DNA from 2 places in the Micromonospora sp. NPDC051141 genome. Region 2 is predicted to be linked to the other one. Evidence: riboswitches for the same ligand, from Rfam matches in the RefSeq annotation. Region 2 holds a riboswitch; the other holds the start of a gene.
The links. A riboswitch is a leader RNA that binds a small molecule or an ion and turns the genes downstream of it on or off. The one in region 2 is predicted to bind cyclic di-AMP.
Positions count from the first base shown of each region.

Region 1: linked by a shared signal. The riboswitch ahead of ACIA6B_RS03895 (C39 family peptidase) and the one ahead of ACIA6B_RS11760 (hypothetical protein) in region 2 are both predicted to bind cyclic di-AMP.

Region 1 covers NZ_JBITFD010000002.1:331,161-338,152, forward strand. Annotated here, with positions in the region: gene ACIA6B_RS03875 (polysaccharide pyruvyl transferase family protein) at 1-452, opposite strand, end outside; gene ACIA6B_RS03880 (acyltransferase family protein) at 599-1,807, shown strand; gene ACIA6B_RS03885 (hypothetical protein) at 1,922-2,368, shown strand; gene ACIA6B_RS03890 (hypothetical protein) at 2,546-3,310, shown strand; cyclic di-AMP (ydaO/yuaA leader) riboswitch at 3,624-3,763, shown strand; gene ACIA6B_RS03895 (C39 family peptidase) at 3,964-4,824, shown strand; gene ACIA6B_RS03900 (hypothetical protein) at 4,879-5,433, opposite strand; gene ACIA6B_RS03905 (alpha/beta fold hydrolase) at 6,067-6,864, shown strand; gene ACIA6B_RS03910 (CDP-glycerol glycerophosphotransferase family protein) at 6,861-6,992, opposite strand, start outside.
Region 2 covers NZ_JBITFD010000005.1:119,988-126,979, reverse strand. Annotated here, with positions in the region: gene ACIA6B_RS11785 (heavy metal translocating P-type ATPase) at 1-1,711, opposite strand, end outside; gene ACIA6B_RS11780 (hypothetical protein) at 1,728-2,714, opposite strand; gene ACIA6B_RS11775 (heavy-metal-associated domain-containing protein) at 2,749-2,955, opposite strand; gene ACIA6B_RS11770 (metal-sensitive transcriptional regulator) at 3,035-3,334, shown strand; gene ACIA6B_RS11765 (YibE/F family protein) at 3,578-4,885, shown strand; cyclic di-AMP (ydaO/yuaA leader) riboswitch at 5,040-5,171, shown strand; gene ACIA6B_RS11760 (hypothetical protein) at 5,175-6,200, shown strand; gene ACIA6B_RS11755 (carbonic anhydrase) at 6,257-6,910, opposite strand.

The DNA.
Region 1 (6,992 bases), on a different contig from region 2:
TCGGTGATCTCGCCGCGCACCCCGATGCTGTGCGACCGGTCGAGCACCGCCCGGCAGAACGCGCTCACCGGCTCGTCGATCTGGCGGAGGTACTCCCGGTCGCCGTCGACGTTCGTCTGCACGCCCACACCGAGGACCACCACCGGGATCTTCAGCCGCTCGATCAGCCGGGTCATCGGTTCGAGGCGGTTGACGAAGCTGCGCCGGAACGCGTTGGCCAGCGGAATGACGAAGACGTCGTACCGTTCGTTGATCTCGTCGGCGTCGCGCGGGTCGGCGAGCTTCCGGGTCGACGTGACCTCCGCCGTGGAGGTGGCCAGCAGCTTGTTCGCGGCATGGCTGAAGACCAGGTTGCCGGTGTTGTCGCTGATCCAGTTGCCGGCGAAGGTCTCCTCGGGCGTCAGGACGTCGAACGGGCCCTTGCGGGCGCGGAGGAGGATCCGCTGGTGCATCCGGTTGCTCACCTTCCGTACGGGCCCGGCGGGCCCGTACGGGGCCCCGCCGCGCGGGAACGGAAATCCTATCCGCCGCCTGCCGGAACCGGTCCGGACCTCGCCGCGCCGGAATCCGCCCCCGGCCACCCGGTAAGGTGCCCGGGATGACCAGCGCCCCGACCACCACCCGTGCTCCGCGTCTGCCGTCGCTGACCGGGCTGCGCTGGATGGGAGCCCTGCTGGTCTTCGGCTTCCACGCGGGCACCATGCGGATCATCGCGGAGCCGCAGTGGCAGGCGGTGATGGGCAAGGTCTTCAGCCTCGGCCTCTCCGGCGTCGAGTTCTTCTTCATCCTCAGTGGCTTCGTGCTCGTCTGGTCGTACCGGGACGGCGAGTCGGGGTGGACGTTCCTGCGCCGCCGGGCGGCCAAGATCTACCCGAACCACGTGGTGACGTTCCTGGCGGCCCTGGCCGTGGCGGCCTGGTTCGCCGACCCGGTGCTGCCGTGGGCCGCGATCGGGAACCTGTTCCTGGTCCAGGCGTGGATCCCGCTCAACGGCTACTTCTACAGCATCAACAACGTGAGCTGGTCGCTCTCCTGCGAGCTGGCCTTCTACCTGTGCCTGCCGCTGGTGGTGCCGTGGCTGCGCCGGGCGCGTACCGGCGTGCTCCGGGCCGTGCTGGTCGCCGCGCCGCTGCTCATTCTGGCGCTCTGGCCGGGCCAGCACCTGGTGCCCGAGGAGCAGCGGTGGTGGTTCACGCAGATCTTCCCGGTCACCCGCTCGTTCGAGTTCTGGATGGGGGCGGCGGCGGCCGAGCTGATGCGCCGCCACCGCTGGCGGGGACCCGGGCTGACCACCGCCAGCCTGGCCTTCGTCGCCACCTGGGTGGTCGCCGCGCTGTGGATCCGGGCCGAGTTCTGGGCGGCGCTGCTCGCCGTCGCGTACCTCTTGGTCATCACCGCGGCGGCGGGCGCCGACGTGCGGGGTCGGCGGACCCCGTGGCGGTCCCGGCCGATGCTCTGGCTCGGTGAGGTGTCGTTCGCGTTCTACCTGGTCCACGTGCTGGTCATGGTGACCGTGCTGCGGCTCACCGGGGACTGGGGGACCGGGCTGCCCGGGTGGCGGGGCCCGCTCGCGGTGCTCGGCTTCCTGCTGCTCACCCTGGCGCTCGCCGCCGTGCTGCACCGCTGGGTGGAGGAGCCGATGATGCGCCGCCTCGGCCCGTCGCGCCGGGCCCGCTGCGGTCCGGCCGCCGCCGCGCCGGCACCGGGCGTGCCCGCACCGCGAGCGGCCGTCGACGACACCGGCGCGGCGTCCGCCGGGGAGCCGGACCCGTCGATCGAGTACGCCGGGCGGCGCCGGCCGGACTGAGCGGTCCACCCTGGTCAACGGCGTCGCGACACGCCGGGCGACGATGCGCTGTGCCCGGATCGGCGGTAATTTGTTCCCGTGGCTCCGATCGCGCTCACCTGTCCCGTGTGGTGGGTGGCGCGCTGGGTCGCCCGGACGCTGGCCAGCCTGGCCGTGGTCGTCGCCTGTTCGCTGGGTGCCGCCACGCTGCCGACCGGCGTGTCCCCGATCGCACCCGCGGCGGCTGGCCCGGTCGCCGGGTTGCGGGCCGCCGACGCCGACCGACCGGCCAGCCGTGTCGCCGACCGACCGGCCGGCTCCGCCACCGACCGGCGGGGCGACACCGTCGCCGACCGGCGGGGCGACACCGTCGCCGACCGGCGGGACGTCACCGTCGCCGAGCGGCAGGGCGACGCCGTCGCCGACCGGCAGGGCGTCCCCGCCGTCGATCGGCAGCGGAGCCACGTCGGCGTTCCCGAGCCGCAGCCGGTGGGCGATGTCCCGCCCCCGACCGGGCGGCACCCGTTCCCGGTCGGCCAGCCGCCGGCTCCGTCCGGTCCGCGGGCCCCGCCCGCCCGCTGACCCGCCGAGGTCCACGCCCGCCCGCTGACCCGCCACGGGCCCGGCCCGTGACCGCGCCCACCGAACCTCACCCCGCACCGCCCCTCGGCGGCCCGGCGGCGCCCGAACTCCGGCCGCGCCCCGCCCCCGACCGGCCGTGCGGAGTTACCCGCCACTGTCTTCCGTGAGGTGCCGACCATGTCGCAGACCGTTCTTCTCAATTTCCTCACCGCCGTCCCCGAGGCCGCCGCCATCTGGTCGGCGCTGACCGTGCTCGCCCTCGTCCTGCTCGCCGTGCTGGTCGCGCGACCGGAACGCGACGGCGCGGAGGAGCCGGCACCCGAACCGGTCGACGCGGAGGCGCTCCACCGCGCCGACCTGGCCCGCTACGCCGACGAGGTGGCGGTGGCCGCGGCCGGGGCCGCGCAGACCGCCCGTCGCCGTCGCGAGCAGTGGCTGGCTGCCCAGAGCGAGGCCGAACGGGCCTGGAGGGCCTACGACGAGGCGGACGCCGCCGCCCGCCGCCTGGCCGGCGCCGGCGCGCTGCCCGCCCCGCACACCCCCCGCACCCCCGCCGAGTACGCGGCGCGCGAGCGCTGGCTGCACCACGCCGCCATGACCGCGCACTGGCGGGGGGAGCTGACCGCCCGCCAGCTCGCCGACGTGCTCGCCCACCGCAACGGGTGGGACCCGCGCCGGCACCCGGCCGAGCAGGAGATCGTGCTGGCCCGAACCGTCCGCGACGGTCGGCGGGCCGGCTGGGAGACGGCCGCCGAGCGGGAACGCCTGGCGTGGCGGGACGCCGAACTGGCCGCCGAGGCGGCCCGCACGCTCGCCGCCGAGGCGTACGCGGCTGCCACGGCGCTGCGGCCGGTGCCCACGTCCCGCGTCCCGACGGCGAGCCGCGTTCCGGTCCCGTCGGCGGTGCGGGGGGCCCGGTGGCGTCCGGCCCGCGTCGGCTGAGCGCCCCCGGGGAGCACGTCGACCGAATCGTTACCCGGAACCGGTGAGGCCGGTCACCGGAGGTGTCCGCCGGCGACCGGCCGGATCGATGGCCCCTGCTGCGCCCGTTGCCCGGTTCTCCGCCGTCCGGATGTCCGCTTCCTGCCGCACGGCGCCGAGCTGGCCGCTCGTCCCATTGAGGGAGGTCGGTGACCGGCTGTTCCGAATCCGTAGTCGTAGAGGACGTTTACGCAGGTGAGGGCGCTTGGCAGGGCGTGTACCCGCCGGTAGTGTCGGCGCGTCCGGTGCGGTTCCCGATCGCAGATGGCGACGCCGCGCCGACCCGCCTAATCGTGCATACGAACCGGGGACCCAACGCAACACCGGGGTGAATCCGCGAGCCCACGGCCGCGGTAGGGCGTACTTCCCGCCCGAATCCGTCAGCTAACCCGGTCGGCGGCCACGGAAGGAGTTCCATCCCGTGCCCACCACCCCCCGAACGTCTCCCCGCCTCCACGGCCCCGGGGTGCCGGCGCTCGCCTGACGCGACGCGCTTCCGACCCCGTCCCGCCCGGCATCCGGGCGACTTCCCGCGGCCGTCCCGCCCGCCAGCGCGTGTGAGTTCCTCCACGCGCGGGGTCGGCGCGTGCCGCCCACCCCCGTGGAGGAAACCCGTGAAGTACCACCTGAAGCGCCACCTGCGTCGCCTCGCGACCGAGCGTCCGTACCAGATCATCGCCGGTTCGGCGGCGGCCCTCGTGCTGGCCGGCGGCACCGGCGCCGCGCTGACCGCCACCGACGACGCGCCGACCCGGCAGGAGAACACCGCCGCGGTGGCGGAACTCGGCTCCCGCCTCGGCGACACCGCCAGCCGCAGCGAGGCGCGCATCGCCGTCCCGTCGCCGAGCGCGTCGCCCAGCGCCTCGCCGAGCGCCTCCCCCCGCCGCTCGCCCAGCGCCTCGCCCACGGCCTCGCCGTCGGCGAAGGTCGCCGACCCGGACACCACCCGCAAGGCCACGCCGAAGCCGCCGTCGAGCAAGGTGCTCGACTACGACTACCAGGCGCAGACCACCTACTACTACTGCGGCCCGGCCGCGGTGCGGAACGCGCTCAGCGCCACCGGCATCGAGCGCAGCCAGGACACGCTCGCCGTCGCGCTCGGTACCACCGAGATGGGCACCAACTCGGCCGAGGACACCACCCGGGTGCTCAACCAGCAGGTCAAGGGCGACCCGTACCGGACCCGCATGATTCCTGGCGCGGCCACCAAGGAGCAGATCGACCGGCTCCAGGCCGACGTGGTCAACGCGGTCCGCAACGGCCGGGCGGTGGTCTCGAACGTCGTCGGGGACGCCACCGACACCAACGGCGGCTGGCACTCGTTCCCGGGCGGCCACTACATCGCCGTGGTCGGCTACCAGAACGACGGCCGGACCGTACGGATCGCCGACTCGGCGGACCCGTCGCTGCCGGCGTACTGGGTCAGCACCATCGACCTGGCGAACTGGATGGCCACGCGCGGCTACTCCGCCTGACCGTACGCGTCGAAGGCCGGCACCCCGGTTCGGGGTGCCGGCCTTCGTGGTGTCTCAGCTGTTCCAGTGCTGGTTGACGAGGTCGGTGGCCTGCTTCTCCCACTGCGCGTACGCGTCCGGGTAGGCCGACACCTGCACGGTCTGGGCGGCCTTGGTCAGCGGCATGTCCTGCCAGCCGTCGACCTGCTTCAACCCCTTCAGGAACGCGAGCGTGGAGTATTCGGGGTCGGTGATCTGCTCCGGGGTGCCCCAACCAGAGGAGGGGCGCTGCTGGAACAGACCCAGCGAGTCGTGGTCGTTGCGGTCACCGAGGTGACCCAGGTTCTCCAGCTTCGACTCCTGCAACGCGGTGGCGATCGAGATGACCGCGGCCCGCTCCGGCAGCCCGGCCTTCTTCGTCGCCGCGATGATCGCCTTGACGTTGGCCGTCTGCTCGTCGTTCAGGTTGATCGTGGACTGCTCACCCTGCACGCTCGCCACCGTGACCGGCTTGCCGGCGGTAGCGGCGTGCGCGGACTCGACGTGACCGGCGATCGGACCGGCGAACACACCACCGGTGAAAGCCAGACCAGCAATACCCAGCACACTCTTACGCAGCATCGTGTTCACGGGGGGCTCCATTCGGGGGTCAACGCACCCGGGGGGTGCGGGCACCGTCAGGCGCACAAGACAAGTTCTGGCTGCTCGCGGGGCGGGGGCCTCAATCGCGGCGCCGGAAGTGTGTGCAACGACCGGGGACCCACCGTCATTCCCGGGCGGGGCCGGCGGCGGGGGCCGCTTGCCTTCCTCGGCCGTGCACCGGGATACAACGCCGCCACCCCGTCGACGATTCCGCCGCGAGCGTGCCGCCCACCACCCCGAAACCGGACAACGCACCCACTGAGGCACGCCCGGCACTGGAACGCTACGGATGTCTCACGCGCGCCCAGACGTCCACCGCGTTCCACTCGCCGCCCCACCCGGCCGTTGGCTGGCGGACAGTCAGTGCTCCGGAGCCTGCAAACCTGATGGCGTGGACGGGTCAGGACGGCGACCCGTCCACGCCCTCAAGTTCGTAGCGCTGCGGGCGCAAGCACCGCCCGGCGTGCCCGACGCGTCGACACCGCTCCGCGCCCAGCTTCTGGAACGACGCGGTGGTGTCTCCCGGTTCCGAGGACGGTCACCGCGTTCCATTCGACCCGGGGCGGCACCGGCCGTGCGTGGTCTCGCGCGGGGTGTCCGTGCGGTGGCAGACTGCGGCGTATGGGCGATGCGACGGCGACCCGCCACCTGGTGCTCCTGCACGGCATGGGCGCCACCGGCGAGGTGTGGTTGCCCTGGGCGCCGCTGCTGGAGCGTCGCTGGCAGGGACGTTGGCTCGCCCCCGACCTGGCCGGCCACGGCTGGTCACCGCCGTTGCCGGGCGCCGGGTACTCGTTCGCGGCCCTGGCGCGGCGCGTGGCGGACGGGCTCGACGCGCTCCGGCTCGGCCCGCACGACCGACTGGTGCTGCTCGGGCACTCGCTCGGTGGTGTGGTGGCGCTGGCGCTCGCCGCACGGCAGCGGGGCCTGCCGGTCGACGCGGTGGTCGGGCTGGGCATCAAGGTGGTCTGGTCACCGGCCGAGCTGGCCAAGGCGGACGAGTTGGCGGCCCGGCCGGTGACCTGGTTCGCCACCCGTGACGAGGCGGCCCGCCGCTACCTGCGGGTCTCCGGGCTCGCCGGCCTGTTCGCCCCCGACCACCCGGTGGTCGACGCGGGGCTGCGGCGGGAGGACGGCCGCGGGCACCGGAGCCACCCCGGCGGCGACGAGCGGGGCGGTGGACGGTGGCGGCTGGCCATGGATCCGGCCGCGTTCGCGGTGGGTGAGCCCGACATGCCCGCCCTGTTGGCCGCCGCCGACGCGCCGGTGCTGCTGGCGCGCGGCGAGACGGATCCGATGGTGACGGACGCCCAGCTCAAGGCGTTCGGCGTGCCGGTGGCCACCCTGCCCGGGTTGGGCCACCACGCCCACGTCGAGGACCCGGCGGCGGTGCTCGCCCTGCTCGACCCCTATCTCTAGGCCGGACGCGGCGCCGGGACGGCCCAGTCCGGTTCCAGCTCGCGGCGGGCGGCGGAGAGGAACGCCTCGGCGTAGCCGTCGGCGGGGAAGTCGCCCAGGTAGCGGGTCCGGGCCGTCCAGCGCTCGGC
Region 2 (6,992 bases):
CCGCGAGCACGCCCCGGGCCCGCCCGTCCCAGCCGGCCAGGACCGCCGTGCGGCCGGCGGCCTCCGCGCCGGTCGCGGCGCGCACGACCGCCTCGGGTACGTCGAGACCGCGCTCCCGCAGCAGTCGGAGCCGCCCGACCACCACGCTCCGGCCGTCGACCGTGCCGGTCACGCCGAGCCCCTCGGCGTTCGCGAAGTCGCCGACGGCGGGCGTCGGACCGGCCTCGGCCGCGCCCTCGGCGACCGCCCGCGCGATCGGGTGCTCGGAGGCCGCCTCCAGCGCCCCGGCCAGCCGGAGCAGCTCGCCGGCGTCCTCGCCGGCGGCGGGCAGCACCTCGGCCAGCGTCATCCGGCCGGTGGTGACGGTGCCGGTCTTGTCCAGCACCACGGTGTCCACCCGGCGGGTGGACTCCAGCACCTCCGGTCCCTTGATCAGCACGCCGAGCTGCGCGCCGCGCCCGGTGCCGACGAGCAGCGCGGTCGGGGTGGCCAGGCCGAGCGCGCACGGGCACGCGATGATCAGCACGGCCACGGCGGCGGTGAACGCGGCGGTCGGCCCGGCGCCGGTGCCGAGCCACCAGCCCAGCGTGCCGGCGGCCAGGGCGATCACGATCGGCACGAACACGCCGGAGATCCGGTCGGCGAGGCGCTGCACCGCCGCCTTGCCGGTCTGCGCCTGTTCCACCAGCCGGGCCATCTGGGCGAGCTGGGTGTCGCCGCCGATCCGGGTGGCCCGGACCACCAGCCGGCCGCCGGCGTTGACGGTGGCGCCCACCACGGCGTCGCCCGGCCCGACCTCGACCGGCACCGACTCGCCGGTGAGCATGCTGGCGTCGACCGCCGACGTGCCCTCCTCGACCACGCCGTCGGTGGCGATCTTCTCGCCGGGCCGGACCACGAACCGGTCGGCGACCGCGAGCTGGTCGACCGGGATCCGGACCTCCGACCCGCCGCGCAGCACTGCCACGTCCTTCGCGCCCAACTCCAGCAGGGCCCGCAGCGCGGAGCCGGCGGTGCGCTTGGCCCGCGCCTCGAAGTAGCGTCCGGCCAGGATGAAGACGGTCACCCCGGCGGCGGCCTCCAGGTAGATGTTGCCGGCGCCGTCGCCGCGGGTGATGGCGAACCGGAACGGGTGCGTCATCCCGGGCATCCCGGCGTCGCCGAGGAAGAGCGCCCAGAGCGACCAGCCGAACGCGGCCAGCGTGCCGAGGGAGACCAACGTGTCCATGGTCGCCGCGCCGTGCCGCAGGTTGACCAGCGCGGCCCGGTGGAACGGCAGCCCGCCCCAGACCACCACCGGCGCGGCCAGCGTGAGCGAGGCCCACTGCCAGTAGTCGAACTGCCAGGCCGGCACCATGGCCAGCACGATCACCGGCAGCGTCAGCACGGCGGAGACCCACAGCCGGGTACGCGCAACCCGCAGCTCGTCGACCGGCTCGGCGGCCGTGACCTCCCCGGCGCGGGCGGGCGGCGGCGGCACCTCGGCCGTGTACCCGGTCTTCTCCACGGTGGCGATCAGGTCGGCCGGCGCGATGTCGTCGGCGTACCGGACGGTGGCCTTCTCGGTGGCGTAGTTCACCGTGGCCTCGACGCCGTCCATCCGGTTGAGCTTCTTCTCGATCCGGGCGGCGCAGGACGCGCAGGTCATGCCGCCGATCGCGAGCTCGATCAGGTTCGGCGCGGTCGGCAGCGTCTTTCCCGTGGTGGTCATCGCGACACCTCCCCGGTCAACTGTGCCCGTGCCCCGGCGTGCCGTGTCCGGCGTCCGGGGTCGGTGCGGTGGTGGGTGCCGGCGCGGGCTGGGCGCCGGCCAGGACGGTGAACTCGGCGGTGTGCACCGCGTCGCCGTGACGGAAGTCCAGGTAGAGACGGTACGCCCCGGCGGAGGGCACCTCGGCCGCGAACGTGACCGCCGGCCCGGCGGGGGTGCGCCCGTCGTCGGGCGTGCCTTCCGGGTGCACGTGCAGGTAGGCCAGGTCGCCCTGGCGCAGCGCCACCAGGTGCCCGTACGCGCCGAGGTAGGGCTGGAGGTCGGTGACCGGGCGACCGGCCCGGCTGACGGTGAGCGTGAGCCGGCTGGTGCGGCCGGGCTCCGGCGTGCCGGTGAGCGTGACCGTGTAGCCGTCGACAGTGGCGGTGGTGGCCGGCGCCGGCAGCGGCCGGGCGGCCAGCGGGCCGGGGACGGTGACGTCGACGCCGAGCGTCAGCGGCTCGCCGCCGGTCGGCGTGAAGTCGGCGAACGCCCGCCAGACGCCGGGCCCGGCGAGCGGCGAGGCGACCCGCCAGGTGCCGTCGGCCGCCAGCTCCGGGTGCACGTGCCGGAAGCCGGACAGGTCGCGGCGGGCGACGATCAGGTGCATGCGCCTGTCGTGCGCCACGTCGTAGCGGGTGACCGGTGCGCCGTCCGGGCCGGTGATCCGGAACGCGAACTCGCCGGCCGGGGCGGTCACCGGCTGGAGCGTGTAGCCCCGCTCGGAGACCAGCAGGCCGCCGGGCAGGTGCGCGCCGCCGGTGTCCCCGTCGCCGGTGTCCCCGTCGCCGTGGCCGGTTTCACCGTGGTCGGCGGTGCCGGAGTCGTGGTCGGTGTCGGTGGTGTCGTGCCGGATCTCGGCGGCCGGGGCGGCGGGACCGGCCACGTGACCGATCCCGTACGCCCCGGCGAACACCGTCGCGAGGCCGAGCGCGAAGCCACTCAGCTTCGTCGCCGTGTTCATGGTGCCTCCTCGGTTCTGCGGGTCCGCGGACCCGTCACGCCCCGGCGAGGTCGTAGCCGGCCTCGTCGACGGCGGCGCGGACGGCGTCCGCGTCCAGTGGTTCCCGGCTGGTGACGGTGACCCGGCCGGTGGCCAGGTCGACCTGGACGTCGGTGACGCCCGGCAGCGCGCTCAGCTCGGCGCTGACCGCGTTGACGCAGTGCCCGCAGGTCATGCCCTGCACCTGGTAGGTGGTGTCCATCTCGCCCTCCGATCAGATACCCCCTGGGGGTACGAGTCGAACGGTATCATACCCCCGAGGGGTACGGTATCCTCGACGCATGACCACGCCGTCCACCCCGGTCCGGGGCTACACCGCCAGCAAGGACCAACTGCTCGCGCGGCTCCGCCGCATCGAGGGACAGGTCCGGGGCATCGAGAAGATGGTCGAGGACGACCGTTACTGCATCGACGTGCTGACCCAGATCTCCGCCATCCAGGCCGCGCTGGACAAGGTCGCGCTGGGCCTGCTCGACGGCCACGCCCGGCACTGCATGCACGAGGGCGCCGCCGAGGGCCGCGCCGACGAGATGGCCACCGAGATGATGGCCGCAGTGGGCCGCCTCATGAAACGCGGCTGACCCAGCCCTCTCCCCTCCCCTCCCTGCCCCGCCCCGCCCCGCCCCGCCCCGTCGATCTTGCAGTTGCGGCCCAAGAGATGCCCCGTTCGCGCCGCTTGCCGAGGCCGTAACTGCAAGATCGCGCAGGTGGGGTGGCTACCATGACCCGGCGGCGACCCCGGGCGTGGACAGGACGCGTCCGCGCCGGCCGGTGGACGACCGGGCCGGTGAACCGGTGCGCCGCGACCCGTAGGGAGAGCCGCCGTGGGCGCCGACCACACCCGTCCCGCCCCCGCCGCGCCGCCGGGCGTACGCCGGCTCCTGTTCGCGACCGTGGTGCCGCTCTTCGTGCTCACCGTGCTCGCGGCGCTGGTGCTCTGGCCCCGGGGCGGCGGCCCGGAGCCGGCCGAAGCCGAGAACGTGCCACGCCACCACGGCACGGTGACCCGGGTGGTGACCGAGCCCTGTCCGCCCACGCCGGAGGCCCCCGCGGGCGGCGGCGGCCGGTGCGGCACCGTGACGGTCGCCGCGGAGCAGGGCCCGGACGCCGGCCGGCAGGTCGAGACGCCGATCCCGGACGGGCCCGGGGCACCCCGCGTCGAGGTCGGCGACGAGGTGATCCTGGTCGAGTTGACCGACCCGGCCGACCCGTCGGTGAAGGCGTACAACATCGCCGAGCACCAGCGCGCCACGCCGTTGATCTGGCTGGTGGCGCTCTTCGCCGCCGCGATCGTGGCGTTCGGGCGCTGGCGCGGGCTGGCCGCGTTGGGTGGCCTGGTGGCGAGCTTCGCCATCCTGCTCGGCTTCGTGCTGCCCGGGATCGGCGCCGGCCGGTCCCCGCTGCCGGTGGCGATCGTCGGCGCCGCGCTGATCATGTTCGTGGTGCTCTACCTGACCCACGGGATCAGCGCGCAGACGTCCGTGGCGGTGCTCGGCACGCTCGGCAGCCTGGTGGTCACCGGCGTGCTGGGCACGCTCGCCACCGCCGCCACCCACCTGACCGGCTTCGGCAGCGAGGACGCCACCACGCTCTCCATGTTCCAGGGCGGCGTGGACCTGCACGGCCTGCTGCTGGCCGGCATCATCATCGGCTCGCTGGGAGTGCTGGACGACGTCACGGTCACCCAGGCGGCCACCGTCACCGAGCTGGCGCACGCCAACCCCGACCTGTCCCGACGGCAGCTCTACCGGGCGGCGACCCGGGTGGGCCGGGCGCACATCGCGTCCACTGTCAACACCATCGTGCTGGCGTACGCGGGCGCCTCGCTGCCGCTGCTGCTCCTGCTGGTGGCCGACTCCCGCCCGGTGAGCGAGATCCTCACCAGCGAGTTCCTGGCCCAGGAGATCGTCCGCAGCGCGGTGGCGACCCTCGGCCTGATCGCCGCCGTACCGCTCACCACCGCGCTGGCCGCGGTCGTGGCCACCGCCGGACGGCACGGCCCGGCGACCGGGGCGTCGCCGACGCCGCCGGGCCGGCCCCCCGCGGCCCGCCGCGAGGCGCTGGAGGCGCTCGGCGGGACGTCGGCCGAACGGCGGCCCGACCACCGGGGAAGTACGGATGTCGCATGGTGACACTCCGCAGCGTGACGGCGCGCGGGAAACGCGATGCTGGTCACGCTGGGCAATGTCGAATTCTCGCGATTGGTCGGCTTCCGGGCGTAGATCCCCGGTCGACATCTCGGGTAACCTCGCTGCCGGTCACCGCCGAAGGCGCGCACCCGCGCCTGCGGTGCCGCCGCCCAATCGCCTCCGGGCGAGCCGGGGAACCAGGTACATGGGGTGAATCCGCGTCAGCGGTAGGGGCCGCTTCCGTCCCGAACCCGTCAGCTAACCCGGTCGGCGGCCGACGGAAGGGAACACTGTGACGGCACCCCTGCGCCGCTGCTTGACACCCGTGGTGGCCGTGCTCGCCGCGCTCGCCGTGCTGGTCGGGCCGACCCCGGCGTCGGCGGCTCCGCACACCGCCGCCCCCAACCCCTCGGGGCACTCGGAGGACGACGACCCACCGCTGATCAGCGAGGCCGTCACCGCCGCCAACCGGGCCTACCTCCAGGCCAAGTCCAAGCTGGACACGTCGCGCAAGCGGCAGCTCAAGCTCGCGCTGGAGGTGAAGGCGGCGCAGAACGAGCTGGACGCGCTCAGCCCGCAGGTCACCGAGATCGCCGCGCAGTCCTACCGCACCGGTCGGGTCGGTGCGATGGCGATGCTGCTGGAGAGCGACTCGCCCGACTCGTTCGTCCGTCGGGCCAGTGCCCTGGACGAACTCAACCTGTTCAACGGGCAGCGGCTCGCCGCCATCAACGCGGTGAAGACGCGCGCCGAGCAGGCCAAGATCGCGCTCGACGCCGAGGTGCGCGAGCAGGAGAAGCAGACGAACGCGATGGCCCGCGAGAAGGTCGAGGCGCAGAAGGCGCTGAAGCTGGTCGGTGGGCTGGACTTCACCGGTGGCCTGGTCTCGGCCACCTCCCCGGTTGCCAAGATCGGCCCCGGCCGCACCGCCGACGGCGGATGGAAGTCCGAGTCGTGCAGCGAGAACGACCCGACCACCTCCGGCTGCGTCACGCCGCGCACGCTGCACGCGTACAAGGAGGTCAAGCGCGCCGGCTTCAACCGCTTCGTGGGCTGCTACCGCCCCGGCGGGCCGTGGGAGCACCCCAAGGGCAAGGCGTGCGACTGGTCGTTGCAGAACAGCGGCTTCTCGCCGTGGCACAACAACGACACCCGCCGGTACGGCAACGAGGTGGCCGCCTTCCTCATCCGTAACGCCGACCGGCTGGGCATCTACTACGTGATCTGGAACCGGCAGATCTGGTTCCCGGCGACCGGCTGGAGTTCCTACAGCGGGCCCTCCAACCACACCGACCACGTGCACATGTCACTGCTCTGACGCGTACGCGAGAAGGGGCCGCCTCCGGGCGGCCCCTTCCGTGTGTCCGGGGGTGGTCAGCCGGCGAGCGCCGGGTCCGCCGGTGCGGCCGGGGCGGGCACCGGGGCCGGGGACTGCGCCACCGTTCGCACCTCGCCGCCGCTGAGCCGGTACGACATGCCGGCCACCGCGCACGCTCCCGCGGCCACCCGCTCGGCGAGCACCGTCGAGCGGGCCAACAGGGTCTCCACGGTCTGCGCGATGTGGATGTCGATGATGCCGTCGAGGTCCTCGACCTCCTGCCGGGCGGCCCGGAGCAGGCTGGGCGAGACGGCGTCCACCACCGCGCCCAGGTGCCCGGCCGGCGCGGAGCCGGTGCGGACCGCCTCGCGGGCCGCCTGGACCGCGCCGCACGAGTCGTGGCCGAGCACCACCACGAGGGGCGTGCCGAGCACGGTCACCGCGTACTCGACGCTGCCGAGCACCTCGGGGCCGGCGGTGTGCCCGGCGGTACGCACCACGAAGAGGTCGCCGAGACCGCGGTCGAAGATGATCTCGGCGGCGAGCCGGGAGTCGGAGCAGCCGACGATCACCGCGAACGGGTGCTGGCCCTCGGCGACCGCGGCCCGGTGCCCGGCGTCCTGGTTCGGATGCTGCGGCACGCCGGTGACGAACCGGTGGTTACCGGCCCGTAGTTCGGCGAGTGCCTCGTCGGGAGTGCTCGGGATCATCGCTGCTCACCTCGTCCTCGGGCGGAACGACCGGGCCGGCGGTCGGCGGTGTCGGCCTCGCGACCCACCGTCACACGAGACC